One region of the Streptomyces sp. NBC_01723 genome, then DNA from elsewhere that is predicted to be linked to it. Evidence: predicted binding sites of a transcription regulator. Region 1 holds the regulator's gene; the other holds the start of a gene.
The links. The regulator HrcA, encoded in region 1, represses chaperone genes, less so after heat shock. The targets are predictions, from matches to a motif close to TTNGCACTCNGNNNNNCNGAGTGCNAA.
Positions count from the first base shown of each region.

Region 2: a site for HrcA is predicted at 2,674-2,700, ahead of groL (chaperonin GroEL). Genes of this name have one in related genera too.

Region 1 is NZ_CP109171.1:2,580,139-2,594,776, forward strand. Features, by position in the region: gene era (GTPase Era) at 1-115, shown strand, start outside; gene OIE75_RS12055 (carbohydrate kinase family protein) at 261-1,394, opposite strand; gene OIE75_RS12060 (glucarate dehydratase family protein) at 1,502-2,797, opposite strand; gene OIE75_RS12065 (adenosine deaminase) at 2,937-3,935, opposite strand; gene OIE75_RS12070 (ribonuclease Z) at 3,956-4,861, opposite strand; gene OIE75_RS12075 (histidine triad nucleotide-binding protein) at 4,868-5,221, opposite strand; gene OIE75_RS12080 (S41 family peptidase) at 5,296-8,511, opposite strand; gene OIE75_RS12085 (hypothetical protein) at 8,584-9,099, opposite strand; gene OIE75_RS12090 (16S rRNA (uracil(1498)-N(3))-methyltransferase) at 9,169-9,918, opposite strand; gene OIE75_RS12095 (nitronate monooxygenase) at 9,915-11,000, opposite strand; gene dnaJ (molecular chaperone DnaJ) at 11,100-12,236, opposite strand; gene hrcA (heat-inducible transcriptional repressor HrcA) at 12,237-13,253, opposite strand; gene OIE75_RS12110 (MBL fold metallo-hydrolase) at 13,426-14,160, shown strand; gene OIE75_RS12115 (DUF3097 domain-containing protein) at 14,195-14,638, shown strand, end outside.
Region 2 is NZ_CP109171.1:3,652,073-3,666,710, reverse strand. Features, by position in the region: gene OIE75_RS16800 (glucosyl-3-phosphoglycerate synthase) at 1-8, opposite strand, end outside; SAM riboswitch class I at 151-298, shown strand; gene thrC (threonine synthase) at 316-1,617, shown strand; gene OIE75_RS16790 (MoaD/ThiS family protein) at 1,614-1,889, shown strand; gene OIE75_RS16785 (cold-shock protein) at 2,328-2,531, shown strand; gene groL (chaperonin GroEL) at 2,863-4,488, shown strand; gene OIE75_RS16775 (NADH:flavin oxidoreductase) at 4,710-5,840, shown strand; gene OIE75_RS16770 (carboxylesterase/lipase family protein) at 5,874-7,409, shown strand; gene OIE75_RS16765 (translation initiation factor IF-2) at 7,406-8,158, shown strand; gene OIE75_RS16760 (DUF397 domain-containing protein) at 8,169-8,432, opposite strand; partial or broken gene OIE75_RS16755 (helix-turn-helix domain-containing protein) at 8,416-9,256, opposite strand; gene OIE75_RS16750 (hypothetical protein) at 9,375-9,764, shown strand; gene OIE75_RS16745 (TetR/AcrR family transcriptional regulator) at 9,958-10,542, opposite strand; gene OIE75_RS16740 (hypothetical protein) at 10,544-11,113, opposite strand; gene murQ (N-acetylmuramic acid 6-phosphate etherase) at 11,309-12,244, opposite strand; gene OIE75_RS16730 (MurR/RpiR family transcriptional regulator) at 12,356-13,312, opposite strand; gene OIE75_RS16725 (hypothetical protein) at 13,368-13,748, shown strand; gene OIE75_RS16720 (DUF4031 domain-containing protein) at 13,759-14,058, shown strand; gene OIE75_RS16715 (GNAT family N-acetyltransferase) at 14,040-14,638, opposite strand, start outside.

The DNA.
Region 1 (14,638 bases):
GTCCCGCAAGCAGATCGAGGCCCTCCTCGGCACACCCGTCTTCCTGGACCTGCACGTGAAGGTCGCCAAGGACTGGCAGCGCGACCCCAAGCAGCTGCGACGACTGGGGTTCTGACGCGCCCCCTGCCCCGCACACCGGCCACGCGGCGGCAGCCGCAGATCGACACAGCCTGGACCTGCACGTGAAGGTCGCCAAGGACTGGCAGCGCGACCCCAAGCAGCTGCGACGACTGGGGTTCTGAGCCGACGGCTCCGGGCGGTCAGGACGGGGGGCGGAAGCCGATCGTCGGGACGGCCCGGCGCAGGGGCCAGGCGGCGGGCGGGTCGTCGGGGAGCAGGGCGGCGAGGAACGCGTAGCGGCGCAGGGCCGCGGGGTCCTGGCCCCGGACCGACTGGACCTTGCGCCACCAGGTGGCGATCTCGCCCCAGCCGGGCGCCGACAGGGAGCCGCCGAACTCCTGGACCGAGAGGGCGGCGGTCAGACCGGCGAAGGCGAGCCGGTCGGCCAGGGGCCAGCCGGCCAGGGTGCCGGTGACGAACCCGGCTACGAAGACGTCCCCCGCACCGGTCGGGTCCAGGGCCTCCACCTCGATCGCCGGGACCTCGGCGCTCTCCCCCGTCCTCCGGTCCACCGCGTACGCGCCCTCCGCGCCGAGGGTGACCACGGCGAGCGGCACGTGCTCGGTCAGGGCGTGCGCCGCGGCGCGCGGGCAGGTGGCGCCGGTGTAGCGCATGGCCTCCTCCGCGTTGGGCAGGAAGGCCTCGCAGTGCGCGAGGTCGGAGAGCCCGGCCAGGTCCCAGGCGCCGGTGTCGTCCCAGCCGACGTCGGCGAAGACGCGGGTGCCGCGGGCGGCGGCCTGGGCGATCCAGGGGGCGCTCACGCCGGGCGTGAGGGAGGCGACGGCGGCACGCGCACGCGGCGGGCAGTCGGGGGACGGCTCCTCCGGCGGCGGCTCGTGGCCGTGGGAGACCATCGTGCGCTCCCCCTCGTACGCCATCGAGACCGTCACCGGCGAGTGCCAGCCCGGAACGGTGCGCGAGGAGCCGAGGTCGATGCCCTCGCCCTGGGCCAGGGCGTCCCAGCAGTAGTCGCCGTAGTGGTCGTCGCCGAAGGCCGCGGCGAGCGAGGTGCGCAGGCCGAGGCGGGCCAGGGCGGTCGCCATGTTGGCGATGCCGCCGGGGCTCGACCCCATCCCGCGGGCCCAGGACTCGGTCCCGCGCACTGGTGCGGAGTCGAGCCCGGTGAAGACGACGTCGAGGAAGACGGTGCCGGTCAGATACACGTCCCAGGGCGGGTCCTGCGGGCCGCGCAGCGCGGCGAGAGGATCAACCCTGGACCGGCGGTGCGATTCCTCGTCCTGGGCGTGGCGATGGCTTCTCGCGTCGGCCGGCATGGCAGGCACGTCGGACGCGGTGGACACGGTGGACGCTGTCACGGTGCGCTCCCTGGCATGGTGCGGATCCCGCCAGTGTGCACCACGCCGCCGACAATCCCCGCGTCCTACCAGCGCGGCACGGACGGGGTGACCCAGTCCGGGTCCGCCACCCGCATCGCGGCGGCGTCGTCGCGGTCGCGCAGGGTCCCGTCGTCGTCGAGCCAGCGCCGGTGCAGGAACGCGAGGCGGTCACGGTCGAGTTCGACACCGAGGCCGGGGGCGTCGGAGACGGTGACACGGCCGCCGTCGAAGACGAGCCGTTCGGTGAGCACGTCCTCGGACTGCCAGGGGTAGTGGGAGTCGCAGGCGTGGTGCAGGTTGGGCACGGTGGCCGCGACGTGGGTCATCGCGGCGAGGCTGATCCCGAGGTGGGTGTTGGAGTGCATGGACACGCCGACGCCGAAGGTGCGGCAGACGGCGGCGAGCTGCTGGGTGTTGCGCAGTCCGCCCCAGTAGTGGTGGTCGCAGAGCACGACCTGGACGGCGCCCTTGGTGAACGCCTCCTGGATCTCGGCGAACGTCGTCACGCACATGTTGGTGGCGAGCGGCACCCCGGTCTTCGCGGCGACCTCGGCCATGGCCGGCGTGCCGAGCGCGGGGTCCTCCAGGTACTCCAGGACGTCCCCGAGTTCCTCGGCGACCCTGAGCGAGGTCTCCACGGACCAGGCGCCGTTGGGGTCCAGGCGCAGCGGGTGTCCGGGGAAGGCGCCGGCGAGCGCCCTGATCGCGGCGATCTCCTCGTCGGGCGGGAAGACACCGCCCTTGAGCTTGAAGGAGGTGAAGCCGTACCGCTCGGTGAAGGCGCGGGCCTGTGCGACCACGCCGGCCGGGTCGACGGCGGCGCCCCAGTCGTCCCGTTCGGCGGCGACGCCCTCGGGGTGGGCGGCCCACTTGTAGAAGAGGTAGGCGCTGTACTCGACGGAGTCGCGGACCTTGCCGCCCAGCAGCGCGTGCACGGGCAGGCCGAGCGCCTTGCCGAGTGCGTCCAGGCAGGCGACCTCGAAGCCGGAGACGACGGACAGGCGCAGCTTGTCGGCGGTCTGGACGCCGCGCAGCCCGCCGACGTCGACCCGGGCGGAGACCCGGGAGCCGTCGACGGCCACCTCGTCGGCCGCGTTGAAGAGCCCGTTCAGATCGCTGACCTGACGGCCGACCAGCTTCTCGGCGAAGGGCTGGGCCAGCTCCAGGTACTTGGCGTCGCCGTAGGTCTCGCCGATGCCGGTGACCCCGTCGGCGGTCTCGACCTCGATGATCAGGCGGGGCGTGTACGGCTGGTGCACGCCCTGCGTGTTGAGCAGCGGAGGGTCCGCCACGAGGATCGGCGTGAGGTGGACGGCCGTGATGGTGAGGTCGGCGGTCACGGGGCGGCTCCTGGGAGGTCGAGTCCGGCGGCGAACGGGGTCGTCTCCATATGTAGACGCAATCCACATATGGAGATCGAGATTAGATAGCCGACCCCGAGGCGTCAATGGTGCGGCCGACCGGGGCGGTGCCGCCGCGTCACCCGGTGGGGAAGCTGTACGCCGCCACCTCGGCCAGACAGCGCGCCCGCAGTTCCTCGTCGTCCTCCAGGAAGGAGGCGAGGAACGAGTTGCGGGCCAGTTCCCGCAGCCGCTCCTCGGTGAGGCCGAGGGCCAGGCGCACGGCGTCGAAGTTGTCGCCCGCGTAGCCGCCGAAGTAGGCCGGGTCGTCGGAGTTGACGGTGCACATGAGGCCCGCGTCGAGCATCGCCGGCAGGGGGTGGTCGGCGAGGGTGTCGACCGTGCGCAGCCGGACGTTGGACAGCGGGCAGAGGGTCAGCGGGACGCGGTCGCGCACCAGCCGCGCCACCAGCTCCGGGTCCTCCAGCGAGCGCAGGCCGTGGTCGACGCGCTCGACGCCCAGCACGTCCAGGGCCTCGGTGACGTACTCCGGCGGCCCTTCCTCGCCCGCGTGCGCGACCCGGCGCAGCCCCAGCGCGGCGGCTGCCTCGTACACCTCGCGGAACTTGGCCGGCGGGTGGCCGACCTCGGCGGAGTCCAGACCGACGCCGGTGATGCGGTCGAGGTACGGCCTCGCGGCGTCCAGGGTCCGCATCGCCGACTCGGCGGACTCGTCGCGCAGGAAGCACATGATCAGCCGGGTGGAGACGCCGTGGTTCTCCCGGCTGCGGCCCAGCGCCCGCCACAGCCCCTCCACGACCGTGCCCATCTCCACGCCCCGGGCGAGGTGGGCCTGCGGGTCGAAGAAGATCTCCGCGTGCCGGACGCCCTGCGCGGCGGCGCGGGCGAGGTAGGCGCCCGCGAGGTCCTCGAAGTCCCGCTCGGTGCGCAGGACGGTCATCAGTTCGTAGTACAGGTTGAGGAAGGACTGGAGGTCCTCGAACCGGTACGCCTCGCGCAGCGCGTCCTCGTCGGCGTACGGCAGGGGCACGCTGTTGCGGGCGGCCAGCTCGAAGGCCAGCTCCGGCTCCAGGGTGCCTTCGATGTGGAGGTGCAGTTCAGCTTTGGGCAGGGACATCAGAGCATCGTACGGCGGTTTCACCGACGTTTCGGAACCGGGATCCGGGTGAGGTCACGGGCCACGGTCAGCTCGCCCGCGAACCCGGCGGCCCTCGCCTGCCGCTCGAACTCCTCGGGCTCGGAGTAGCGCTGGCTGAAGTGGGTCAGCACCAGGTGCCGTACGCCCGCGTCCCGGGCGACCCGTGCGGCCTGGCCGGCGGTCAGGTGGCCGTGGTCGGTGGCGAGCGCCTCGTCCTCGTCGAGGAAGGTGGACTCGATGACCAGCAGGTCGCAGCCCTCGGCGAGCGTGTGCACCCCCGGGCAGAGCCGGGTGTCCATGACGAACGCGAACCGCTGGCCCCGGCGGACCTCGCTGACCTCGTCGAGCGGGACGCCGCCCAGCGAGCCCTCCCGCTGGAGGCGGCCGACGTCGGGGCCCCTGATGCCGTGCGCGGCCAGGCGGTCGGGGAGCATGCGGCGGCCGTCCGGCTCGGTGAGGCGGTAGCCGTAGGACTCGACGGGGTGGGACAGCTTGTGGGCGTCCAGGGTGTAGGCGGGGGTGACCGCCAGCGGCCCGTCCGTGTCCACCGGCGACTCGGTGAGCGCGACCGTCTCGCGGTACGCGGTGGCGTACCGCAGGCGTTCGAAGAAGCGGCGTCCGGAGCGCGGGTAGTGGGCGGTGATCTCGTGCGGGACCTGGTCGAGGTTGACGCGCTGGATGACACCGGCCAGGCCCAGGCTGTGGTCGCCGTGGAAGTGGGTGACGCAGATCCGGTTCAGGTCGTGGGCGGCGACCCCGGCGCGGAGCATCTGGCGCTGCGTGCCCTCGCCGGGGTCGAACAGGATGCCCTCGCCGTCCCAGCGCAGCAGGTACCCGTTGTGGTTGCGGTGCCGGGTCGGGACCTGGCTGGCGGTGCCGAGGACGACCAGTTCACGTACGGACATCGCGGGCTATCCGGGGGGCCATTCGAGGCCGCGGCCGCCGAGGACGTGGGCGTGCGCGTGCCAGACGGTCTGGCCGGCGCCGGTGCCGGTGTTGAAGATGGTCCGGTAGCTGTCCAGCTTCTCCTGGTCGGCGACCTCCCGCGTCTCGCGCAGGACGTCCGCGGCGAGGTCCGGGGCACCGGCGGCGAGCGCGGCGGCGTCGCGGTAGTGCGCCTTGGGGATCACCAGGACGTGGGTGGGGGCCTGGGGGTTTATGTCGCGGAAGGCGACAATGGTGTCCGTCTCGCGGACGATCGTCGCCGGGATCTGGCCTGCGACGATCTTGCAGAACAGGCAGTCGTCCTGGGGCTCGCCCGCCATGGGGCCTCCTCACGCCGGAAAGGGAGCACCGGGTCACCGGTGATCTTCTGCGGGCATCGTATCGACCGGGTGCGTCAGTCGGTCTCCGGTGGCTCGGGCAGCACCGGCGGGGTCTTCGCCGGGGTCTCCTCCAGGGCGGCCAGCGCCAGCCCGATCGCCTCGTCCAGTTGCGGGTCGCGGCCCGCCGCGTGGTCCTGGGGGCGCTGCCAGACCTCCACGTCCGGGTCGACGCCGTGGTTCTCCACGCCCCAGCCGTAACCCTCCAGCCAGAAGGCGTACTTGGGCTGGGTGATCAGGGTGCCGTCGACCAGGCGGTAGCGGCTGTCGATGCCGATGACGCCGCCCCAGGTGCGGGTGCCGACGACCGGGCCGATGCCGAGTGCCCTGATGGCGGCGTTGACGATGTCGCCGTCGGAGCCGGAGAACTCGTTGGCGACGGCGACGACCGGGCCGCGGGGCGCGTCCAGCGGGTAGCTGGAGGGGCGCATCCCGCGGGGCAGGTCCCAGCCGACGATGCGCCGGGCCAGCTTCTCCACGACCAGCTGGGAGGTGTGCCCGCCGCGGTTCTCGCGGACGTCGACGACCAGGCCCTCGCGGGCCACCTCGACCCGCAGGTCGCGGTGGATCTGGGCCCAGCCGGGCGCCTGCATGTCGGGGACGTGCAGGTAGCCGAGCCGGCCGCCGGACTTCTCGTGGACGTGGGCGCGGCGGTCGGCGACCCACGCGTGGTAGCGCAGCGGCTCCTCGTCGGCGAGGGGGACGACGACGGCGTGCCGCAGTTCGCCGCCGCCGGACGGGGAGATGGTCAGCTCGACGGCCTTGCCCGCCGTGCCGACCAGCAGCGGGTTGGGTCCGGTGACCCGGTCCACGGGCTGTCCGGCGACCGCGACGATCGCGTCTCCCGCGCGCACGGCGACGCCGGGCGCGGCGAGCGGGGAGCGGGCGTCGGGGTCGGAGGTCTCCGAGGGCAGGACGCGGTCGATGCGCCAGGTGCCGTCCTCGTGCCGGGAGAGGTCGGCGCCCAGCAGGCCCTGCCGGGCACCGGAGCCGTGGCCGCCGCGCGGGGTGACGTAGGCGTGCGAGGTGCCGAGTTCGCCCTGCACCTCCCAGAGGAGGTCGACCAGGTCGTCGTGGGTGGCGAGGCGGTCCAGGACGGGCCGGTAGCGGTCGAGGACGCCGTCCCAGTCGACGCCGTTCATGTCGGCCCGCCAGAAGTGGTCCCGCATGATGCGGCCGGTCTCGTCGAACATCTGGCGCCACTCGGCGGCCGGATCGACGGTCTGCCGCACCCGGCCCAGGTCGACACTGATGTTGGTGTCGCTGTCCTCGTCGCCGGAGGCCCGCCGGTCGCTGGGCACGACCTTGAGCCGCCCGTCGGTCCACAGCAGCACCCGCTTGCCGTCGCCGCTGACCTCGAAGTGGTCGGCGTCGCCCGCGAGATGCTCGACGCGCTGCTGGGCGAGGTCGTACCGCTCCAGCTCGGTGTTCGGGTCGGCGGCGTCCGGGGTGGCGCGGGAGGCGCCGAGGACGCCGGTGAGCGGGTGGCGGAGCCACAGGACGCCGTCCTTGGCGGCGCGCAGCCCGGAGTAGCGGGCGGCCTCGACCGGGAAGGGCACGATGCGGTCGGCGAGGCCCTCGATGTCGATCCGGGTGGTCGGGGTGCCCTCGCTGTCGGGGGTCTCCTCCCGGTCCGGGGTCTCGAAGGGGCGGCCGTGGCGCTGCGGGCCGAAGGGCGAGGGGGTGGTCGCGGCGAGCGTGATCAGGTACGGCCGGGCGCCCTCGACGAAGGCCAGGTCGAAGACGTGCTCGTCGTAGACGGGGTCGAAGGAGCGGGTGGAGAGGAAGGCGAGGTGCTTGCCGTCCAGGGTGAAGGCCGGCGCGTAGTCCTTGAAGCGCAGCGGCGTCGCCTCGCTCACCGACAGGTCGGTGGTGTTGGCGAGCTTGAGCTGGCGCAGCGGGTCGGGGCCGGGGTGGGACCAGGCGAGCCAGGCGGAGTCGGGCGAGAAGACCAGCCCGGACGCGTCGCCGTCCTCGCTGCGGTCGACCTCGCGGACCTCGCCGCTCTCGCGCTCGACGAGCAGGACCCGCCCGTCGTGCGAGGCGACGGCGGCCCGGCTGCCGTCGGGGGCCATGGCGAGGTGCAGCACCCGGCCGAGCTGTCCGGCGGCCAGGCGCCGCGCGGTGGTGCCGGGCGCGAGCCCGGTGGCGGGCGCGAACTCCAGGGCGTCGTCGCCCTCGGCGTCCGTCACCCACACCACCCATTCCTCGCCGTCGACGCGGAAGGTGCGGGGCAGCCGGGTGCGGACACCGGGCGTCGCCGCGAGCGCGCGGGCCGGTCCGGCGCGGTGGGTGACCCAGTGGACGCCGCCGCGTACGGCGACGGCGCTGCCGCGTGCCGTGTGGTCGGGGGAGGCCGAGCCGAACCAGCGGGCGGCGTTGAGCGGGTAGGACTGGAGGTCGACGCGGGCGCCGCCGAGCCGGATGTCCAGCCGGCGGGGCTCGGCACCGTCGAGGTCGTCGAGGGTCCACAGCTCACCGGCGCTGGAGTAGACGACGCGGGTGCCGTCGGTCGCCGCGTGCCGGGCGTAGAAGCCGTCGAGGGGGGTGTGGCGGCGCAGGTCGGAGCCGTCGGCAAGGGAGGAGTAGACGGCGCCGGTGCCTTCGTGGTCGGAGAGGAAGGCGATCCGGTCGCCGACCCAGAAGGGGTACTCGATGTTGCCGTCGAGGTCGCCGTGGAGGCGTACGAACTCGCCGTCGTCCTCGCGGTCGATCCACAACTTGCCCGCGGTGCCGCCCCGGTAACGCTTCCACCAGGCGGCCTCGCGGCCCATCGGCGCGGACAGCAGCACGGTGTGCGGCCCGTCCGCGACGTCGCCGACGGGGCCGTACGGCAGGGTGGCGGCCGGTCCGCCGTCGAGCGGGACGGCGCGGGCCCAGCTACGGCGCAGGCTGGCCTGTCCGTAGGTGCTGAGGGCGAGGACCTCGCCGCCCGGGGTCCAGCCACGCACCTGGGTCCTGATGCTGCCCCAGTGGGTGAGGCGCTCGGCGCGACCGCCGTCGACGGGCGCGACGTGCACCTCGGGGGCGCCGTCCCGGGTGGAGGTCCAGGCGACCGTGGTGCCGTCGGGCGAGATGCGCGGGTGGTTCACCGGCACGTTGTCGGCGCTGACCCGCCAGGCCCGGCCGCCGTCGAGCGGGGCGAGCCACACGTCGTCCTCGGCGGTGAAGGCGACCAACTCGCCGTGCGGGTGCGGAAAGCGGAGGTAGGCAGGCGCTGCGGGCTGTGTCACCCCCTCACCCTATGCAGCGGCGCGGTCCGCCGACAGAGGTTTGGATCACTTGCCGTTCGCCGGCCCGGCGGACTACTTGCCCTCGACCGGGCGGCAGTGCGGGTCGTCCGGGCACCAGATGGTCCGGGTGACGGTCACGGTGGGCCCGGGCTGCTGCTGGGAGGGGCGGTTCGCGGGCGGGGCGCTGGTGGCGTCGCAGTTGCCCAGCCCCTTGACCCGGAACCACTCCTTGCCGTCCACCGCGGCCTTGAGGTCGCCGCGCACACAGGCGCCGTTGACGACGCGGGTCACCTTGCCGTCGACGGTGATCTCCTTGCCGTCGTCGGTCTCCCCGTCGCAGTCGACGGAGGCGACGGTGTCCTCGCCCGGCGACGCGGTGGAGCCGTCACCCTCGGTGTTCGCGGTGCAGGTGAGCCACCGCACGTCGGCCTTCTGCCGCTCCAGTTCGCGCGTCATGGTCCGGTCGGTCGTGTACGCCACGGTCGCGGAACTGAGCCCGCCCGGTTCGCACGCGACGACACCTCCGACGGCGACGACCGCGCCGACGGCCACCGGAGCCACACGCCGAATCCGCCTCAATGCCCCCATGGAGGGCAGCCTCCCACCGGTCCGGGGCGGGCGGTAGGGGGCATACGGCCACGGTGGCGGCGGGCGCCGTCAGGACCAGCGGCCGGTGCGGGTCAGCAGGGCGGCGGTCGCCGCGGTGCCCGCGGTGGAGGTGCGCAGGACGCTGCGTCCCAGGCGGTAGGGCCGGGCACCGGCTTCGGCGAAGAGGGCCAACTCCTCGGGCGAGACACCGCCTTCGGGGCCGACCACCAGCACGATGTCGCCGGAGGCGGGGAGTTCGGCGGCGGCCAGGGGTTCGTCGCCGCTCTCGTGGAGTACGGCCGCGAAGTCGGCGGTGGCCAGAAGTGAGGCAACCTGCTTGCTGGTCGCCGCGTCCGCGACGTCGGGGAAGCGGACCCGGCGGGACTGCTTGCCGGCCTCGCGGGCCGTCGCCCGCCACTTGCCGAGCGCCTTCTGGCCGCGCTCGCCCTTCCACTGCGTGATGCAGCGGGACGCCGCCCAGGGCACGATCGCGTCGACGCCGACCTCGGTCATCGTCTCCACGGCCAGCTCGCCCCGGTCGCCCTTGGGCAGGGCCTGGACGACGGTGATCCGGGGCTGCTGAGGCGGTTCCTCGTGGACCGTCTCCAGGTCCGTGACGACCAGACGGTCCTTGCCCTCGGCGGCCTTCACGACGCCCTCGGCCCAGTGTCCGCTTCCGTCGGTGAGGACGACCTCCTCGCCGGACCGCAGCCGCTTCACGGAGACGGCGTGCCGTCCCTCGGGGCCGTCGAGGACGTACTCCCCCGCCGTCAGGTCCTCCGGGCCGAGCGAGTCGACCACGAACACCGGTGCCGTCATCGGCCCGCGCCTCCCGTCGCGTAGTGCGACAACGCTGTCCCGGCGGCGGCGAGTTCGGCCACCAGGACCTCCACCAGCTGTCCGGCGGGCAGCTCGCGGGCCATCCGGTGGCCCTGCCCGGCCCAGAGCGCCATGCCCTGCGCGTCGCCCGCCTTGGCCGCGGCCTTGCGCAGCGGGGCGGTGAGGTGGTGCACGTCCGGGTAGGCGGCGGGGGCGTAGGGGCCGTGCTCGCGCAGGAAGCGGTTGACCAGGCCGCGGGCGGGGCGGCCGGAGAAGGCGCGGGTCAGTTCGGTGCGCACGAACAGGGGGTTGGTCAGCGCCTGCTTGTGCAGGTCGTGCGCGCCGGACTCGGGGGTGGCGAGGAAGGCGGTGCCCAGCTGGGCCGCGCTCGCGCCGGCCGCGAGGACCGAGGCGATCTGACCGCCGCGCATGATGCCGCCGGCGGCGACGATGGGCAGGCTCACCGCCTCCCGGACCTGGGCGACCAGCGACAGCAGTCCGGTGCCGGCGCCGCCGGTCTCCGGGTTGTCCCGGTGGGTGCCCTGGTGACCGCCCGCCTCGGCGCCCTGCGCGATCACCGCGTCGGCGCCGGACCGCTCCACGGCGCGGGCCTCGTCCGCGGTGGTCGCCGCGACCAGGGCGAAGGTGCCGACGCGGTGCAGGGAGTCGACGACCTCGGTGCTCGGGACGCCGAAGTGGAAGGAGACCACCGGAACGGGGTTGTCCAGCAGCACCGCGAGCTTGGTGTCGTAGCCGTCGTCCCGGCCGCTGTCGGGGTCGCCGAGTTCCGTCTCGTACCAGGCGGCCTCCCCGGCCAGCTGGTGGGCGTACACGCCGACGGCTGCCGGGTCGGGGGTCTCCGGGTGCGGCATGAAGAGGTTGACGCCGAAGGGGCGTGCGGTCAGCCCCCGCAGCTCCTTGATCTCCTGGTACATCCCGTCCGCGGTCTTGTACCCGGCGGCCAGGAATCCCAGCCCGCCCGCCTCGCAGACCGCGGCGGCGAGCCGCGGCACGGAGACGCCGCCCGCCATCGGCGCCTGCACGATCGGGTAGGGGAAGAGATCGGTCAGTGCGGAGGACATGACCGCATGTTGTCACGTCCTCCGAACGAGTCCGAATCCGGGCTTCCGTCGGCATACGCCAGGAGCATCCGCATCCCGACCGGCCGACGGCCGCCCGCCTCAGCGGCCGTTGAACGCGTCCTTCAACCGGGAGAACAGCCCCTGCTGCCCCGGCTGGAACTGGCCCTGCGGCCGTTCCTCGCCGCGCAGGGCGGCCAGCTCGCGCAGGACGCGCTCCTGCTCGGGGTCGAGCTTGGTCGGGGTGGTGACCTCGACGTGCACGATGAGGTCGCCCCGGCCGCCGCCGCGCAGGTGGGTGACGCCCCGGCCGTGCAGGGGGACCGACTGGCCGGACTGGGTGCCCGGGCGGATATCGATCTCCTCCATGCCGTCGAGCGTCTCCAGCGGCACCTTCGTGCCGAGGGCCGCGGCCGTCATCGGGATGGTGACCGTGCAGTGCAGGTCGTCGCCGCGGCGCTGGAAGGTGGAGTGCGGCAGCTCGTGGATCTCGACGTACAGGTCGCCGGCCGGGCCGCCGCCGGGGCCGACCTCGCCCTCGCCCGCGAGCTGGATCCGGGTGCCGTTGTCCACACCGGCCGGGATCTTCACGGTGAGGGTGCGCCGGGAGCGGATGCGCCCGTCGCCCGCGCACTCGGGGCACGGGGTCGGGACCACGGTGCCGAAGCCCTGGCACTGCGGGCAGGGCCGCGAGGTCATGACCTGGCCCAGGAAGGACCGGGTGACCTGCGAGACCTCACCGCGGCCGCGGCACATGTCGCACGTCTGGGCCGACGTGCCGGGCGCCGCGCCCTCGCCGTTGCAGGTGTTGCAGACCACGGCGGTGTCGACCTGGATGTCCTTGGTCGTGCCGAAGGCCGCCTCGTCCAGCTCGACCTCGATGCGGATCATCGCGTCCTGGCCGCGGCGGGTGCGCGAGCGCGGCCCGCGCTGCGACGCCGTACCGAAGAACGCGTCCATGATGTCCGAGAAGTTCCCGAAGCCACCCGCGCCGAAGCCGCCGGCGCCGCCGCCGGCGGCCTGCGAGAGCGGGTCGCCGCCGAGGTCGTAGACCTGCTTCTTCTGCGGGTCCGACAACACCTCGTAGGCGGCGTTGATCTCCTTGAACCGCTCCTGGGTCTTCGGATCGGGGTTGACGTCCGGGTGCAGCTCGCGAGCGAGCCTCCGGAACGCCTTCTTGATCTCGTCCTGGGACGCGTCGCGGCGCACGCCGAGTACGGCGTAGTAGTCCGTGGCCACCTACGACTCCGCCAGGATCTGTCCGACGTACCGTGCCACTGCGCGTACCGCTCCCATCGTTCCCGGGTAGTCCATGCGGGTCGGTCCGACCACGCCGAGCTTGGCAACCGCCTCGCCGCCCGAACCGTAGCCCACCGACACGACGGACGTGGAGTTGAGTCCCTCATGGGCGTTCTCATGACCGATTCGCACGGTCACGCCCGGATCCTTCGCCTCGCCGAGCAGCTTGAGGAGCACGACCTGCTCCTCGAGCGCCTCCAGCACCGGCCGGATCACCAAGGGGAAGTCGTGCCCGAAGCGGGTCAGATTGGCGGTGCCGCCGATCATCAACCGCTCCTCGTTCTCCTCCACCAGCGTCTCCAGGAGAGTGGAGAGCACGGTGGAGACCGTACCGCGATCCTCGGCCTCGAAGGCATCCGGCAGTTCCTCGACCAGACCCGGCACGTCGGTGAAACGACGGCCCGCGACCCGGCTGTTGAGCCGCGCGCGCAGATCCGCGAGGGACGCCTCGCCGAACGGCGCCGGACAGTCGACCATCCGCTGCTCGACCCGGCCGGTGTCCGTGATCAGCACCAGCATCAGGCGCGCGGGCGCGAGGGCCAGCAACTCCACGTGCCGCACGGTCGAGCGGGTCAGCGAGGGGTACTGCACGACGGCGACCTGCCGGGTCAGCTGCGCGAGCAGCCGCACCGTGCGGGCCACCACGTCGTCGAGGTCGACGGCGCCCTCCAGGAAGTTCTGGATGGCGCGCCGCTCGGGCGCGGTCATGGGCTTGACGCCGGCCAGCTTGTCGACGAACAGGCGGTAGCCCTTGTCGGTCGGGATGCGCCCGGCGCTGGTGTGCGGCTGGGCGATGAACCCCTCGTCCTCCAGGGCCGCCATGTCATTGCGCACGGTGGCCGGGGAGACTCCGAGGTTGTGCCGCTCGGTGAGGGCCTTGGACCCGACCGGCTCCTCGGTGCCGACGTAGTCCTGGACGATGGCGCGCAGTACCTGGAGCCTGCGTTCACTGAGCATCCGCGCACACCTCCAGAAGTCGTCCGCCCGCTGCCCTGCCGGTCCGTCCTGGCACTCACGGCGCGCGAGTGCCAGACTTCCCCGGCCCAGTGTACGGCCGTGGGGTACGCCCCCGGCAAGGCCGGGGCCACGCCGACGTGCGGCGGGACCGTGTGGCGATAGCGTCGTGGCCGTGACGGTGACTTGGGAAGACCTGGGATGGGAGCGGGTGGCGGCCGGGGTGGGCCGGTGCCGGCTGCCGGGCTGGGACTGCACGGCAGGGCTGGTCCTCGGCACGGACGCGGTGCTGGTGATCGACGCGGGATCGAGCCTGGGCGAGGGCGCCCGGTTGCGCGCGGGGGCGCAACGGCTGGCCGGGCACCGTGTGACGCATCTCGCGCTGACCCACCCGCACTTCGACCACGTCCTCGGCGCCGCGGCGTTCGCGGGCGCGGAGGTCTACGGCGCGGTGGGCACCGACGCGGTGTTCGCGCCGGGCGGACACGGGCGGGAGGCGCTGCGCGCGGACGCGGTGGCGGAGGGGCTGGACGAGCGGCGGGCGGAGGAGGCGGTCGACGCGCTGGTCCGCGTCCCGCACGAGGTCTGCGGCGAGCGGACGCTCGACCTGGGCGGCGGGCGGCAGGTCCTGCTCGCCAACGTGGGCCCCGGGCACACCGGCCACGACCTCGCGGTGCTGGTGCCGGGCGACCCGGAGGTGGTGTTCTGCGGGGACCTGGTCGAGGAGTCCGGCGAACCGCAGGCCGGCCCCGACGCCGTACCGTCGCACTGGCCCGCGGCCCTGGACCGGCTGCTCGACCTGGGCGGCGCGGACGCGCGGTACGTCCCCGGTCACGGAGCGGTGGTGGACGCGGCGTTCGTCCGGGCCCAACGGGATGCGCTGGCCGCACGTTTCGGCGTGTCGCACTGATCACGAACGGCGGATTCCTCGTATCGTCGGCAAAATGCGCCAGTACTCCGCCGACCTGACCCCTCCGTGGAAGAAGTCGCAGCCCGTACCCGAGGTACCCGCCGACCCCGGCCTGGTGGTCGAGGAGCCCGGCACCGGGTTCTGCGGCGCGGTGATCGGCTGCGAGGCGGGCACGGTGACGCTGGAGGACCGCTTCGGCAAGCACCGGGTGTTCCCGATGGAGCCACGCGGCTTCCTGCTGGAGGGGCGCGTGGTGACGCTGGTACGGCCCGCGTCCGGCCCGGTACGCCCCTCCAGGACGGCGTCCGGTTCGGTCGCCGTCCCCGGCGCACGCGCCCGGGTGGCGCGCGCCGGGCGCATCTACGTCGAGGGGCGGCACGACGCCGAGCTGGTCGAGAAGGTCTGGGGCGACGACCTGCGCGTCGAGGGCGTCGTCGTGGAGTACCTGGGGGGCGTGGACGACCTGCCGTCGATCGTC
Region 2 (14,638 bases), 1.1 Mb from region 1:
TCCAGCACGGTCCCGGGCTCCTTTGTGATCCATCTCGCGGTACGGACGACTATCTCAACCGTCCTGGCCTTCGGTTACAGTCTTGAACAACGCGCAGGACCACCGCATGCCGGGGGTCGCCGCGTGTACCAGCGAGAAACAACTTCATACCGCTCATCCAGAGGGGCAGAGGGATACGGCCCGATGAAGCCCCGGCAACCCTCCAGTCGGTTCTTGTCACACGGACGTGGCGAGGCTCCCGACTAGGGAAGGTGCCAAATCCGTCTCACGGCGAGATGCGTCGTGAGGAAGATGAGGAGAAAGGGCCTCGCCTCCATGGCTGTGCAGACTGCCGAAACCTCCACGAACACCCCGGGCGCCACCGACACCACGGTCGACCTCGGCCCCGCCGCCGCGCTGAGCTGCCGGGAGTGCGGCCACCGGGTCCCGCTCGGCCCGCTCTTCGCCTGCCAGGAGTGTTTCGGCCCGCTGGAGATCGCCTACGACTTCTCGGCCTACGACACCGAGGAGCTGCGCAAGCGGATCGAAGCGGGCCCCGCGAACATCTGGCGCTACGCCCCCCTGCTGCCCGTCCCCGCCGACGTGGCCGACAAGCCGAACATCAACCCGGGCTGGACCAAGCTGGTCAAGGCCGACAACCTGGCCCGCGAGCTGGGCGTCACCGGCGGTCTCTACGTCAAGGACGACTCCGGCAACCCGACGCACTCCTTCAAGGACCGTGTCGTCGCCCAGGCCCTGGAGGCCGCCCGCGCCTTCGGCTTCACCACCCTCTCCTGCTCCTCCACCGGCAACCTGGCCGGCGCCGTCGGCGCCGCCGCCGCCCGGGCCGGCTTCCGCTCCTGCGTGTTCATCCCGCACGACCTGGAGCAGGGCAAGGTCGTCATGGCCGCCGTCTACGGCGGCGAGCTGGTCGGCATCCAGGGCAACTACGACGACGTGAACCGTTTCTGCTCCGAGCTGATCGGCGACCCGGCCGGCGAGGGCTGGGGCTTCGTCAACGTCAACCTGCGGCCGTACTACGCCGAGGGCTCCAAGACCCTCGCCTACGAGATCTGCGAGCAGCTCGGCTGGCGGCTGCCCGACCAGATCGTCGTCCCGATCGCGTCCGGCTCCCAGCTCACGAAGATCGACAAGGGGCTCCAGGAGCTGATCAAGCTCGGTCTGGTCGAGGACAAGCCGTACAAGATCTTCGGCGCCCAGGCCGAGGGCTGCTCGCCGGTGTCCACGGCGTACAAGGCGGGCCACGACGTCGTGCGCCCGCAGAAGCCGGACACCATCGCCAAGTCGCTGGCCATCGGCAACCCCGCCGACGGCCCCTACGTCCTGGACATCGCGCGCCGCACCGGCGGCGCGGTGGAGGACGTGACCGACGAGCAGGTCGTGGACGCGATCAAGCTGCTCGCCCGGACCGAGGGCATCTTCGCGGAGACCGCCGGCGGCGTGACCGTCGGCGTCACGAAGAAGCTGGTCGAGAGCGGTGTGCTGGACCCGTCGCTGACCACGGTCGTCCTCAACACCGGCGACGGCCTCAAGACCCTGGACGCGGTGGCCGGCACCGGCCTGACCGCGACCATCCGCCCCAACCTGGACTCCTTCCGAGAGGCTGGCCTCGCATGAGCGTGACCGTTCGCATCCCGACCATCCTGCGCACCTACACCGGCGGCAAGGCCGAGGTCGACGCCCAGGGTGCCAACCTGGGTGAGGTCATCTCCGACCTGGAGAAGAACCACACCGGCATCGCCGCCCGCGTCCTGGACGACCAGGGCAAGCTGCGCCGCTTCGTCAACGTCTACGTCAACGACGACGACGTGCGCTTCGAGCAGGGCCTGGAGACCGCGACCCCGGACGGCGCGGGCGTCTCCATCATCCCGGCGGTCGCCGGCGGCTGATCCACTCGTTCGTTACCGCAGGTAATCGCGGTGACGCAGAGTTCATCGAATTGCCCCCTCCGTGAGAGAAGCGGAGGGGGCAATTCCATTGGATTGAGCGCGGTAGAGTTGGGGAACGCGCTCCCGATCAAGACATCGGGAACCCTGAATTCCTGCCGCCCACCCGACAAGAAGTAGCCAAATTGTGGGTGTGTTTCGCGGCTTTTGTGACTTTTGCGTGCCCCGACTTGACCCACATTCAGGGGAAAGCTCGTCATATTCCGGACCGGGTACGTCCAGATTTCTCGTTCGATTGCCCTGTTGCAGACGGCAGTTGGACAGATACATTCAGCCGCGGTCGACGCGTTCCGGCGCACGCCCCCAGTCGTGGGGGGTGAGGTCTGACCCGGGTCCGCGAAGTGCGGATCTGTGCAAGGGCCAGTAATAGGGGAGTTAGGCATGGCTCAGGGCACCGTCAAGTGGTTCAACGCGGAGAAGGGGTACGGCTTCATCGCGGTCGACGGTGGTGCGGATGTTTTCGTCCACTACAGCGCGATTCAGATGGACGGCTACCGCACCCTCGAAGAAGGCCAGCGGGTCGAGTTCGAGATCTCGCAGGGTCAGAAGGGCCCGCAGGCCGACATGGTTCGCCTCAGCGCCTGAGACGTTCGGCCACCGCAAACAAACGGTTCTTCTCCGAAGGGCCCGCACCTCCCCGGAGGTGCGGGCCCTTCGGGCTGCCCGGACGAGGGTGCGCCCGAGTGTTCACGGGTGGCTGAGCGGGCGCCCCGATCCCCGAGAGCCGCTTGCACTCGATGGGGTCGAGTGCTAATCATTGGCGTTAGCACTCTGAAGGTGAGAGTGACAACGAAGGACCGGGTCGGTGAGGCCCGCAGGCCGGGTGGGGAAGGAACCACGAGGTCGGCGAGCCGTCCGTCGCGGGCGCGGGCGCGGTCCGAAGGAATCACCCCCAGTCCTGGAGGGACCACTTCACATGGCCAAGATCATCGCGTTCGACGAGGAGGCACGGCGCGGCCTCGAGCGCGGCATGAACCAGCTCGCGGACGCCGTCAAGGTGACGCTCGGCCCCAAGGGCCGCAACGTCGTCCTCGAGAAGAAGTGGGGCGCCCCCACGATCACCAACGATGGTGTCTCCATCGCCAAGGAGATCGAGCTCGAGGACCCGTACGAGAAGATCGGCGCCGAGCTGGTCAAGGAAGTCGCCAAGAAGACGGACGACGTCGCCGGTGACGGTACGACCACCGCGACCGTTCTCGCCCAGGCCCTGGTCAGGGAAGGCCTGCGCAACGTCGCGGCCGGCGCCAACCCGATGGCTCTGAAGCGCGGCATCGAGAAGGCCGTCGAGGCCGTCTCCGCCGCCCTGCTGGAGCAGGCGAAGGACGTCGAGACCAAGGAGCAGATCGCCTCCACGGCCTCCATCTCCGCCGCCGACACCCAGATCGGCGAGCTGATCGCCGAGGCCATGGACAAGGTCGGCAAGGAAGGCGTCATCACCGTCGAGGAGTCCCAGACCTTCGGTCTGGAGCTGGAGCTCACCGAGGGTATGCGCTTCGACAAGGGCTACATCTCGGCGTACTTCGCCACCGACATGGAGCGTATGGAGGCGTCGCTCGACGACCCGTACATCCTGATCGCCAACTCCAAGATCGGCAACGTCAAGGACCTGCTGCCGCTCCTGGAGAAGGTCATGCAGTCGGGCAAGCCGCTGCTGATCATCGCCGAGGACGTCGAGGGCGAGGCCCTGTCGACCCTGGTGGTCAACAAGATCCGCGGCACCTTCAAGTCCGTCGCAGTCAAGGCCCCGGGCTTCGGTGACCGCCGCAAGGCCATGCTCGGCGACATCGCCATCCTCACGGGCGGCGAGGTCATCTCCGAGGAGGTCGGCCTCAAGCTGGAGAACGCGTCCCTGGACCTCCTGGGCCGCGCCCGCAAGGTCGTCATCACCAAGGACGAGACCACCATCGTCGACGGCGCCGGCTCGACCGACCAGGTCAACGGCCGCGTCAACCAGATCCGCGCCGAGATCGAGAACAGCGACTCGGACTACGACCGCGAGAAGCTCCAGGAGCGCCTGGCGAAGCTGGCCGGCGGCGTGGCCGTCATCAAGGCCGGTGCCGCCACCGAGGTCGAGCTCAAGGAGCGCAAGCACCGCATCGAGGACGCCGTTCGCAACGCGAAGGCGGCCGTCGAGGAGGGCATCGTCGCCGGTGGTGGCGTGGCCCTGCTCCAGGCCTCCCAGGTCTTCGAGAAGCTGGAGCTGTCGGGTGACGAGGCGACCGGCGCCAACGCCGTGAAGCTCGCCCTGGAGGCCCCGCTGAAGCAGATCGCCGTCAACGGTGGTCTCGAGGGCGGCGTCGTCGTCGAGAAGGTGCGCAACCTCCAGGTCGGCCACGGCCTGAACGCCGCCTCCGGCGAGTACGTCGACATGATCGCCGAGGGCATCATCGACCCGGCGAAGGTGACCCGTTCCGCGCTGCAGAACGCCGCCTCCATCGCCGCGCTGTTCCTCACCACCGAGGCCGTCATCGCCGACAAGCCGGAGAAGGCCGCCGCGGCCGGTGCTCCGGGCGGCATGCCGGGCGGTGACATGGACTTCTGATCGACCGGTTCCGGTTGATCGACCGTCCAGCATCGACCGAGGGCGGCACTCCCCGCGAGGGGGGTGCCGCCCTCGGGCGTTTCCCGTGGTTCGGCGGGTGTGGGAAAGCGCACCCTGGAGTGCGGAATGGGGCCCCGGGGGTGCGGGGTTCACCTTGGAGCGTGTTCAATGCATGCGCACATACCAGCCGGTACCCGGTACCCCGTCCAAGGAGCCCCCACGTGACCGTCACCCCCGTCGAGGCCGCCTCCCGCGCCGCCCGGATCCTCGCCCGCCCGGCCACCATCAACGGACTCACCGTGCCGAACCGCATCGCGATGGCGCCGATGACCCGGATGTTCTCCCCGGGCGGCGTCCCCGGTGAGGACGTGGTGTCGTACTACTCCCGCCGGGCCGCCGCCGGTGTCGGCCTGATCGTCACCGAGGGGACGTACGTCGGTCACGACTCCGCCGGGCAGAGCAGCCGGGTGCCGCGGTTCCACGGCGAGGAGCAGCTCGCCGGGTGGGCGAAGGTCGCCGAGGCGGTGCACGCGGCGGGCGGCACGATCGTGCCCCAGCTGTGGCACATCGGCATGGTGCGCAAGGCCGGCCAGCCGCCCTTCGCGGACGCCCCCGCCGTCGGCCCGTCCGGGCTGCGCATCGGCGAGGACGAGGTCACCGGCACGGCCATGACCCGGCGCGACCTGGACGACGTCATCGGCGCCTTCGCCCAGGCCGCCGCGGACGCCGAGCGCATCGGCTTCGACGGCGTGGAGATCCACGGCGCCCACGGCTACCTCGTCGACCAGTTCCTGTGGTCCGGCACCAACCGCCGCACCGACGCCTACGGCGGCGACCCCGTGGCCCGCACCCGGTTCGCCGCCGAGATCGTGGCCGCCGTACGGGAGAAGGTCTCGCCGGAGTTCCCCGTGATCTTCCGCTACTCGCAGTGGAAGCAGGAGGCCTACGACGCCCGCCTCGCCGAGACCCCCGAGGAGCTGGAGGCGATCCTCGCCCCGCTCGCCTCGGCCGGCGTCGACGCCTTCCACGCCTCCACCCGCCGCTACTGGCTGCCCGAGTTCGACGGCTCCGACCTCAACCTCGCCGGCTGGACCAAGAAGCTGACCGGCAGGACCACCATCACCGTCGGCTCGGTCGGCCTCGACGGCGACTTCACCAAGGCGTTCCTGGGCGAGGGCGCCCCCGTCGGCAGCCTCGACAACCTCCTCGACCGCCTGGAGCGCGACGAGTTCGACCTCGTCGCCGTCGGCCGTGCGCTGCTCCAGGACCCGCTGTGGGCCGAGAAGGTCCTCGCCGGACGCTTCGACAGCCTCGCGCCCTACGACGCGGCCTCGCTGAAGACCCTCAGCTGAGCGCGGTGCGCACCGCGGCGTAGGGTCCGTGGGATGACGATCCCTGGACCCGTGGAGTCAGTGGAACCCGTGGTGCGCACGGCCGCCGGTGCGGTGCGCGGGCGCGCGGAGGACGGGCTGACCGTCTTCCGCGGCATTCCCTTCGCCGAACCCCCGGTGGGCGCGGGCCGGTTCGCCGCCCCGCGCCCCGCCCGCCCCTGGGACGGCATACGCGACGCGTACGCCTTCGGCCCGCCGCCCCCGCAGGACCTCGGCATCGCGGGCCCGCCCGGTGCGCTTCCCCAGGGCGACGACTGGCTGACGGTCAACGTCTGGACACCGGAGCCCGATCCGGCCGCTCGCCGCCCGGTGATGGTCTGGATCCACGGCGGCGCCTACAAACTCGGCCACTCCGGCAGCCCCGGCTACGACGCCCGCCGCATCGCCGCCGACGGCGACCTCGTCGTCGTCACCCTCAACTACCGCCTCGGCATGGAGGGTTTCGCCCACATCGAGGGCGCCCCCGCCAACCGGGGTCTGCTCGACCAGGTGGCCGCGCTGGAGTGGGTGCGGGACAACGTCGCCGCGTTCGGCGGCGATCCGGGCCGGGTCACCGTCTTCGGGGAGTCCGCGGGCGCCGGTTCCGTGGCCGCGCTGCTCGCCATGCCGCGCGCCGCCGGACTCTTCGGGCGGGCCATCGCGCAGAGCGTGCCGGGCACCTTCTTCTCGCCGGAACTGGCCCGGGACCTCGGCACCGCCCTCGCCGCCGAGGCCGGTCTGCGCCCCACCGTCGCCGACCTCGGCACCGTCCCTCCCGAGCAGCTCGTCAAGGTGGGTCAGGCCCTCGCCCCGAGGATGCCCGGCCGCGTCGACCGCTGGGGACAGGCAGCGCCCACCGTCACCCCGTACGCCCCGGTCGTCGACGGCGAGGTCCTGCCGGTGACCCCCTGGCAGGCGCTCGCCTCCGGCGCCTCCCGCGACGTCGACCTGGTCGTCGGTCACAACCGCGACGAGAACCGCCTGTTCACCATGATGGCGGGCAAGCTCGGCTCCATCGGCGAGGAGCGGGCGGCCGCGGCCCTGCGCCTGTACGCGCCGGGCGGCGAAGCGGCCTACCGCGCGGCGTTCCCGGACGCCTCCGCGAACGACCTCTACGAACGGGTCCAGACGGACTGGCTGTTCGGCATGCCCTCACTCCACTTGGCCGAGGCGCACCTCGCCGGCGGGGGCCGCGCCCACGTCTACGAGCTGACCTGGGCGGCCCCGGCCGACGGAGGCGCCCTCGGCGCCTGTCACGCCCTGGACGTCCCGCTGCTCTTCGGCACCTTCGCGGCGGACGTCGGCGCCCTCCTCTTCGCCGGCACGGAACCGTCCCCGGAGGCATTGGCCCTGTCGTCCCGCTTCCGGTCGTCCTGGACGGCGTTCGCGCGCACGGGCGACCCCGGCTGGCCGGAGTACGACACGGAACGGCGCCTGGTCCAGGTCCTCGACACGGAGCCGGTCGTCGCGCCGTACCCGGAGGAGGCGTCCCGGCGCCTGTGGGAGGGCCACGAGTTCCCGGCGTTGCCCCTCGTGGGACGGGGCGCGTGAGCGCGGGACGGGCACTGCGTCCGCTGCTGCTGCTCGCGCCCCTGGCGCTGCTCGTCGCGGGCTGCGGGGTGGCCGAGCCCTCCGAGGAGAAGGCGACGGACGCCGCCCGCGAGGTGGCCAGGACCGTGGGAGAGCGGCTCTACAGCCAGCGCACCCGCACGCCGGTTGAGGCGGGGCGTGAGGCCGCCGCCATGGAGGGGGTGGAGGTGATGCGGGTCGACGGCACCTCGTCCCACGACGGGGACGGCCTCGAACTGGTCGTCCGCACGTCCGGCACCGCGTACAACGCGACCTTCGACATCGAGGAGGTCACCGTACGGCGGTGTTTCGCGGTCCGCGTGGCACCCTGGTCCGAGTGGCGCGAGAAGCCCCGTGACGTGGACTGCCCGGACAGCCTCCCCCTGGTCTTCGGCCCGCCGCCCGAGCCGCCCCGGCTGCCCGAAAGGGAACTGCGTGCGAAGCTCCCGCGGGTGCCGGAGGGCGGGCGGGCGGACGAGGCGGAGGTGCGGCGGGTGGTCGGAGCGCTCGACATGGACCCCGCGATCCGCAGTGAGGTGAAGGCGGAGGACGGGCGGGTCGGCGTACTCCTGCTGGTGCCGGGCGACGGGTTCGGCCCGCAGGACTGCCTCCTCGCCCGCGTGGGCCCCGGCGAGACCGAGGTGTGGGTGCCGCCCCGGATCCAGCGGATGCGGGGGGAGGCCGGCTGCACGGTGTCCAACGCCCTGCACCCGGCTCCGCCGCCGCACTAACGCTACGCGGTCAATCGGTGGTGACTGGAGACGCCTTGAGGGCGCCTACGAAGGCGGACCAGGCGGCGGCTTGGAAGCGGAGGGTTGGTCCGTCAGGGTTCTTGGAGTCGCGGACAGGGGTGGTGGTGGGGTTGCCGAGCCCCATTTCCAGGCAGTTGTCGCCGCTGCCGCCGCTGTACGTGGACTTGCGCCAGCGAGCGATCTCCAAGCAATTGCCGCCGCTGCCGCCGCTGTAGCTGGACCTGTGCCACGCGTACTCAGAGGTCGTCTCCATGGGCGTAATTCTGCGCCAGCTCCTCGATCATGGACAGGGATTTCGTAGGCGAGAGCGCGGAGATCATGAGGAGTTCGTAGTAGAGCCTGTAGCGCCCGACGGTGGCCGGATCGTCGTCCACCCGCCCTGTACCCACCCCTTCGAGGTAGACCAGCGGAGGAGCGCCCGCGAAGTCCATCAGCTTGACGCAGCCCTGCATCGCGGGGTGCGCTCCCGCATCAAAGGGCAGCACCTGCACGATGACCCGGTTCTCGCGCATGAGGGTGGCGATGTGGCGCAGCGCCGCTGCCATCACTTCCCGGCCGCCGGTGGCGCGGCGCAGCGCGGATTCGTCAATGACGGCCCACAACATGGGTTCTGTTGGATCGGCGAGCATGCGGGCCCGCTCCATCCGTGCCGTCACCAGTTCGTCGATCACTTCGTCAGTCGCCGTCGGCTGATAGGCGCGGCATACGGCCCGAGCGTAGGAGGGAGTCTGGAGCAGCCCCCGGGATCAGCATCGACGCGTACTCCTTGATCGCCGTAGCTGACCCTTCTGCCTCCGCCGCCTCGGCGAAGTGCTCGGGATACTTCGACTTCGCCGCAGCCGCACAGTTGCGCCGAAAGAAGTCCTCCGTCCCGAGGGCGTCGTCCAGCAGTCCCGCGTACTCGCGCTGCATCCTCCTCGTGCCGGACTCCAACTGGCCGATGAACGACCCGCTGACGAACAGCCGCCCGCCCAGCTCCTCCTGGCTCAGCCCGGCCTTCTCCCGCGCGTGGCGCAACTCCGCACCCAGCAGGGCGCGGGGGGACGTCGAGGGGTCGAGGTCTTTCGGTCCAGGCATGGCGACGGAACTCCCGGTCTTACAGCAGGGGTTGTTGGGGCGCCCTCTCTGGCCAGGTTAGAGGCGGAACGGACACGCTGTGTCGCGAATCACGAACTCAGCGTGGAGGTGGAGAAGGGTGCGTACGACCGAGGAAGTCGTCGAGTCCCTGCGGCAGGCACTCCTGGGCGCGGGCGTCGTCCTGCCGTCCCTGTGCGTCGATCCGGTGACCGGCGCGAGCGACGAGCCGTTCGCCCTGGTCGAGCTGGGGCGTTGCAACGTCCGCGTGGCCGAGCGGCTGGCGTCGGTGGTGCGGGGTGAGCGCCCGCCGGTCGGCACGCATGCCGTGGACGCGCGGGACGGCCGGGTGGGTGAGGTGATGGGGCACGTCGGCGGCAGCGTTCAACTGCGGCCGGTCGGCGGAGGCCGGGAGTGGGACTGCCCGCACGGGTCGGTGACGGCGGCGGGGGCGGACGAGGTGATGCGGGCCAGACTGCGGCGTACGAACCACGAAAGCGCGCGGGGCTAGCGCGTACGGCGTCAGGCGGGTGGCCAGCACACCCGAACGCCTTCGATACGCGGCCTGCTGGCCGGTGTCCGGGTACAACCTGAAGGCGTACCGAAGTTGCATGCGAGGATCGTACGAACGAGTCAGAGTATGTCGCCGGGAACATTCGTTCCCCGCCTCACCCCAGACGACCTTCTCCGTCCGGCAACGCCGGTCAGCCCCGGTCCGGCACCACGATCCGTTCGACCGCCGCCGTCACCAACTGGTCCCGCTCCTCCTCGGTGAACACGTCCGGGAGGGTGAGCTGTTCGACGATCAGCCAGTTCAGGGCGAGATAGAGCAGCTTGACGGCCATCGCGTCGCCGGGGAGGCCGGAGCCCTCGTGGTAGGCGACGTTGGCGTCCACGTCCTCGCGGATGCGTTCGGTCAGGACCGCGCGCAGGCCGGGGCGCCGGGTGGCCTCGAGGCGCAGTTCGAGCAGCGCGAGGTAGCCGGAGCGGAAGGAGGAGACGCGGTCGACGAGTTCGCGCATCAGCCGGACGTAGGTGTCGCGGTCGTTCCCTGCCGCGCGCTGGCGGGCGATCGTCGCCTCGTCCGGGTGGAGACGCTCGTAGACGCGGGCGCCGGTCTGGGTGAGCAGGTCGTCGCGGTTGGCGAAGTAGTTGGACGCGGTGCCGGCCGGGACGGCGGCCTCGGCGTCCACCGCCCGGAAGGTCAGGCCCCGCGCGCCCTGTGCCGCCAGCACCTCGATGGCGGCGTCGACGAGGGCGGCGCGCCGCAGGTCGTTCCGTCTGACCACCTCAGAGGCCGCCCATCGGTTCGATGTCCACCCGCACCGGCGTGCCCCACACCCGCAGCACCTCGTAGTCCGTGAACTCGTGCACCAGCCGGTACGCCATGGCCGCCCGCGGGGCGCGCAGTTGGGCCGCGATGTACAGCTCGGCCTCGCGGCGGTCGCGGCGCGGGGTGCCGCACAGCTGCCACGCCTGCCCGTTCCACAGCTCGGGCAGCCAGCGCTGCTGGGGCTGCGGACGGTCGCCCCGCACCCCGTAACGGGACTGGACCGGCTCGGTGGGCCGGGCCGGGAGGGGGCCGCCGTTGTACTCGGCGCGGCGGGCGCTGCGGCGGCGGGTCTCGCACAGCAGGCAGCGGTCGGGGGCGGCCTCGTCGACCGGCCCCGTCGGATGCTCCGGGCAGCGGGTGCTGGGGGCCGCCGTCGCGACGCTCTCCTCCAGCAGGTCCAGCGCGCGCTTCACGTCCGCGCGAACCTCGTGCAGCTTGGCGTCCGGGGTGTCACCGGTCAGGGCCTCGCCGTGCTCACCGAGGAGGCGCAGGGCGCGGCCCAGGGCGGTCAGCTGGGCGTGGTTCATGCCCTCCAGAATCGCACACGCCGCGGGACGGCCCCGGGCCGGTGGGCGGGGACCTGCCCGGCGGGCCCGGCCGCGGAACAGGGCGCCGCGCCCGCCGGTACCGGGGTCGGGGTCCGGGGCGGACGCCACGCGGCGGGAGCGGCACCCCTCCCGGCACCCCTCCGCCGCCCGGACCGCCGGACGGCGTCGCGCGGGTCAGCCGTTCGCCGCCGCCAGCGCTGCCCGCAGGTGGCCGTCGGAGTCCGCCAGGAGGCGGGCCGCGGTCGGGCCGTCCACGTCGGCGAGGAGCACCAGGATCGCGTGCTTGACCTCGCCGTCGGTGGCGGTCAGCGCGCGCTCGATGTCGGCGTCGGCGGCGCCGGTGGCGAGCGCGACGATCCGGCGTGAGCGGGCGCGCAGCTTCTCGTTGGAGGCGCGCACGTCCACCATCAGGTTCCCGTACGTCTTGCCGAGCCGGACCATGGTGATCGTCGACAGCATGTTGAGGACGAGCTTCTGCGCCGTGCCGGCCTTCAGGCGGGTCGACCCGGTGATCAGCTCGGGCCCGGTGACGACCTCGATGCCGTGCTCGGCGGCGGCGGCCAGGGCGCTGCCCTCGTTGCAGGCCAGCCCCACGGTCAGGGCGCCGAGCGCGCGGGCGTGCTCGACGGCGCCGACGGCGTACGGGGTGCGGCCGGAGGCGGAGACGCCGACCACCGCGTCGTCGGCGGTGAGACCGAGGGCCTCCAGGTCGGCACGGGCCAGCTCGGGCGAGTCCTCGGCGCCCTCGATGGAGGTGACCATGGCGTCCGGGCCGCCCGCGATCAGGCCGACGACCTGTCCCGGGGCGGTGTTGAAGGTGGGCGGGCACTCCGAGGCGTCCAGCACCCCGAGCCGTCCGGCGGTCCCGGCGCCCGCGTAGATCAGCCGCCCGCCGCGTGCCATCCGGGCGGCCACGGCGTCGATGGCACCGGCGATCTCCGGCAACCGCGCGGCCACGGCGGCGGCGACGCCGGCGTCCTCACCGTTCATCGTCCGCGCGATGTCGAGGGTGGGCAGCTGATCGATCTCGGCCAGCTCGGGCCGGAACGCCTCGGTGGCAAGGGTCTCCAACTGGGAACGGAGATCGGGGTGATGGGGGGTTGAGGTCATGAGAGCTGCTCTCTTCAACGTTCGGTCCGTGTACTAACCCAGGGGCCCAGGGGCGCGGGGAACTGCGCGACCAGCCACGACGGGCCCGCAGCCGCGCACGGCGAATACCGTCTACGGTCTCCCGCGCGACCCCCCGTGCCGATGGGCCAGCGCTTCATAGGACGCCGCCAAAGCCGGCGCCGCCGCCTCGTACGTCCGCTGCGCCACCCCCACGAACAGGCAGTCCACCACCAGCAGCTGACTCGTCCGGGAGGACATCGCCGCCGGCCGCAGCTCACTCTCCCGCGACGTCGACGTGGTCAGCACGTGGTCGGCGTACTGCGTGACGGGGCTGTCGGGGCGGCCGGTGATGGCGACGGTCGTCGCGCCGCGTTCGAAGGCGGCCCGCAGCGGTTCGATGACGTCCCCGGTCGACCCGGAGTGGGTGATCGCGAGGGCGACGTCCCCGGCGCGCAGCTGCACCGCGTTGGTGACGGCGAGGTGCGGGTCGTTGGGGGCGTGGGCTATCAGCCCTATGCGCAGGAGTTTCTGGGTGAGATCCTGGGCGACCAGGCCGGAGGCGCCGATGCCGTACACGTCGGTGCGGCGGGCGGCCGCCAGTGCGGCGACGGCCGCGCCGAGCTGGCCGGTGTCCAGCCCGGCGGCGGTGTCGGCGAGGGTCTGCTGTTCGTCGTAGGCCAGCTTGGCGACGACGTCGGCGATCGGGTCGTCCACCGCGATGTCGGTCGTGATGGCGGGCGCGCGGCCGGACTGCTGCTGGGCGGCGAGCCCGGCCAGGGCGAGGCGCAGATCACGGTAGCCGGGGTAGCCGAGCAGCCGGGCGGTGCGTACGACGGTCGCCTCGCTGGTGCCGGTCAGCTCGGCGAGACCGGTGACCGTGAGGGCGGCGCAGCCGGCCGGGTCGCCGGCGACGGCCTCGGCGACCCGCTGCATGGAGCGGGTCATCGACGGCGCCAGCGTGCGCACCTTGGCCGCGAGGGCGGCGGGTGCGGGCGGCGCGGTCCCGCCGCCGGTGGCGCGGCGGCCCCCGGAGGCCTTCGCGAAAGTTTCCTTCACTTCATCGGTCACTCATGAAAGATATTTTCGTTTCGGTCCGCGGGTCAAGAGTGCGCACAATGGGTGCATGGACCCCATCAGCCCCCTGGAGCAGACGCTGCACGCCGCGCGCGCTCTCGTGCTCGCCGATCTGGTGGCGGGCCGGGTCGCCGAGCCGGACGTCGTGTCGCTGGTCGAGGAGTCCGTCGTGCAACGGCGTTGGTGGGTCGAGCAGTGGCCCGAGGGCGCGGAGTTCGTGGCCGGGCTGGTCGCGCAGGACGTGCAGGACGCCCTGCTGGAGCGCTACGGCCGCTGGCCGCTCTGCCCGGTCTGCGGCTCCGGCGACCCGCACGCGCTGGACGTCGAGCCGGAACTGGGTCCCGACCCGCACTGGGTGTGCGGCAAGGCGGGCGTGAAGGTCGCCGCCGTCGGTTCGCTGGGCGGCGCCATCGGCGGCTCCGCCCCGTGAGGACGCCCCGGTGACCGTCTACATCGACCCGCCGACCTGGCCGGGCCACGGCCGCATGTGGTCGCACCTGGTCAGCGACGTCTCCTACGCCGAGCTGCACGCGTTCGCCGCGACGCTGGGCGTCCCGCGCCGCGCCTTCGAACGCGACCACTACGACGTCCCCGCCCAGCGGTACGCCGACGCGGTGTCCGCCGGTGCGCTGGAGGTCAGCAGCCGCGAGGTGGTGCGGCTGCTGCACGGGGCGGGGCTGCGGCGCCGCAAGGGATCGGGGACCGGCTCCGGGGCCGGGGCTCAGCCGCGCAGCTCGTAGGCGAGTTGCCCCTCGTCGCCGGCGACCCGGGTGAAGCCGGCGCGGGTGATCACTGCCTGGGAGGCGACGTTGGCGGGCTCGGTCGTCGCGAACACCGACGTCACCTCCTCCCGCGCCAACGCCCACGCGGACAGCGCGCGCAGCGCCTCGGTGGCGTAGCCGTGGCCGCGGGCCGCCTCGGCGAGGTCGTAGCCGATCTCCACCCGCCCGTCCTCGTCCGGCGGCCCGTGGAAGCCCATACCGCCGACCGCGCGGCCGTCTTCCCGGCGCACCAGTGCGAACACGCCCCACTCCGGCCGGTGCACGCCCCCCTCGTACGCCTTGAGCAGCATGCCGGCGGCGTCCCGGGTGCCCTGGAAGGGCCCGCCGCCCACCCACTCGAACCCGCCGTCGCCGCCCGCGGCGAGGTCGGTGGCGGCGGCCGGCGTGACGCCCTGGAGGGTGAGCCGTTCGGCCGGTATCACCAGGTTGTTGCGCCAGCGCCACTCGGTGACCGGGGCACGTCCGGGCAGGTCTCCGCGGCCGGTGGCCCACAGCAGGGTGCGCCAGGGGTCGGGGCCGGGCTGAACGTGCGGGAAGA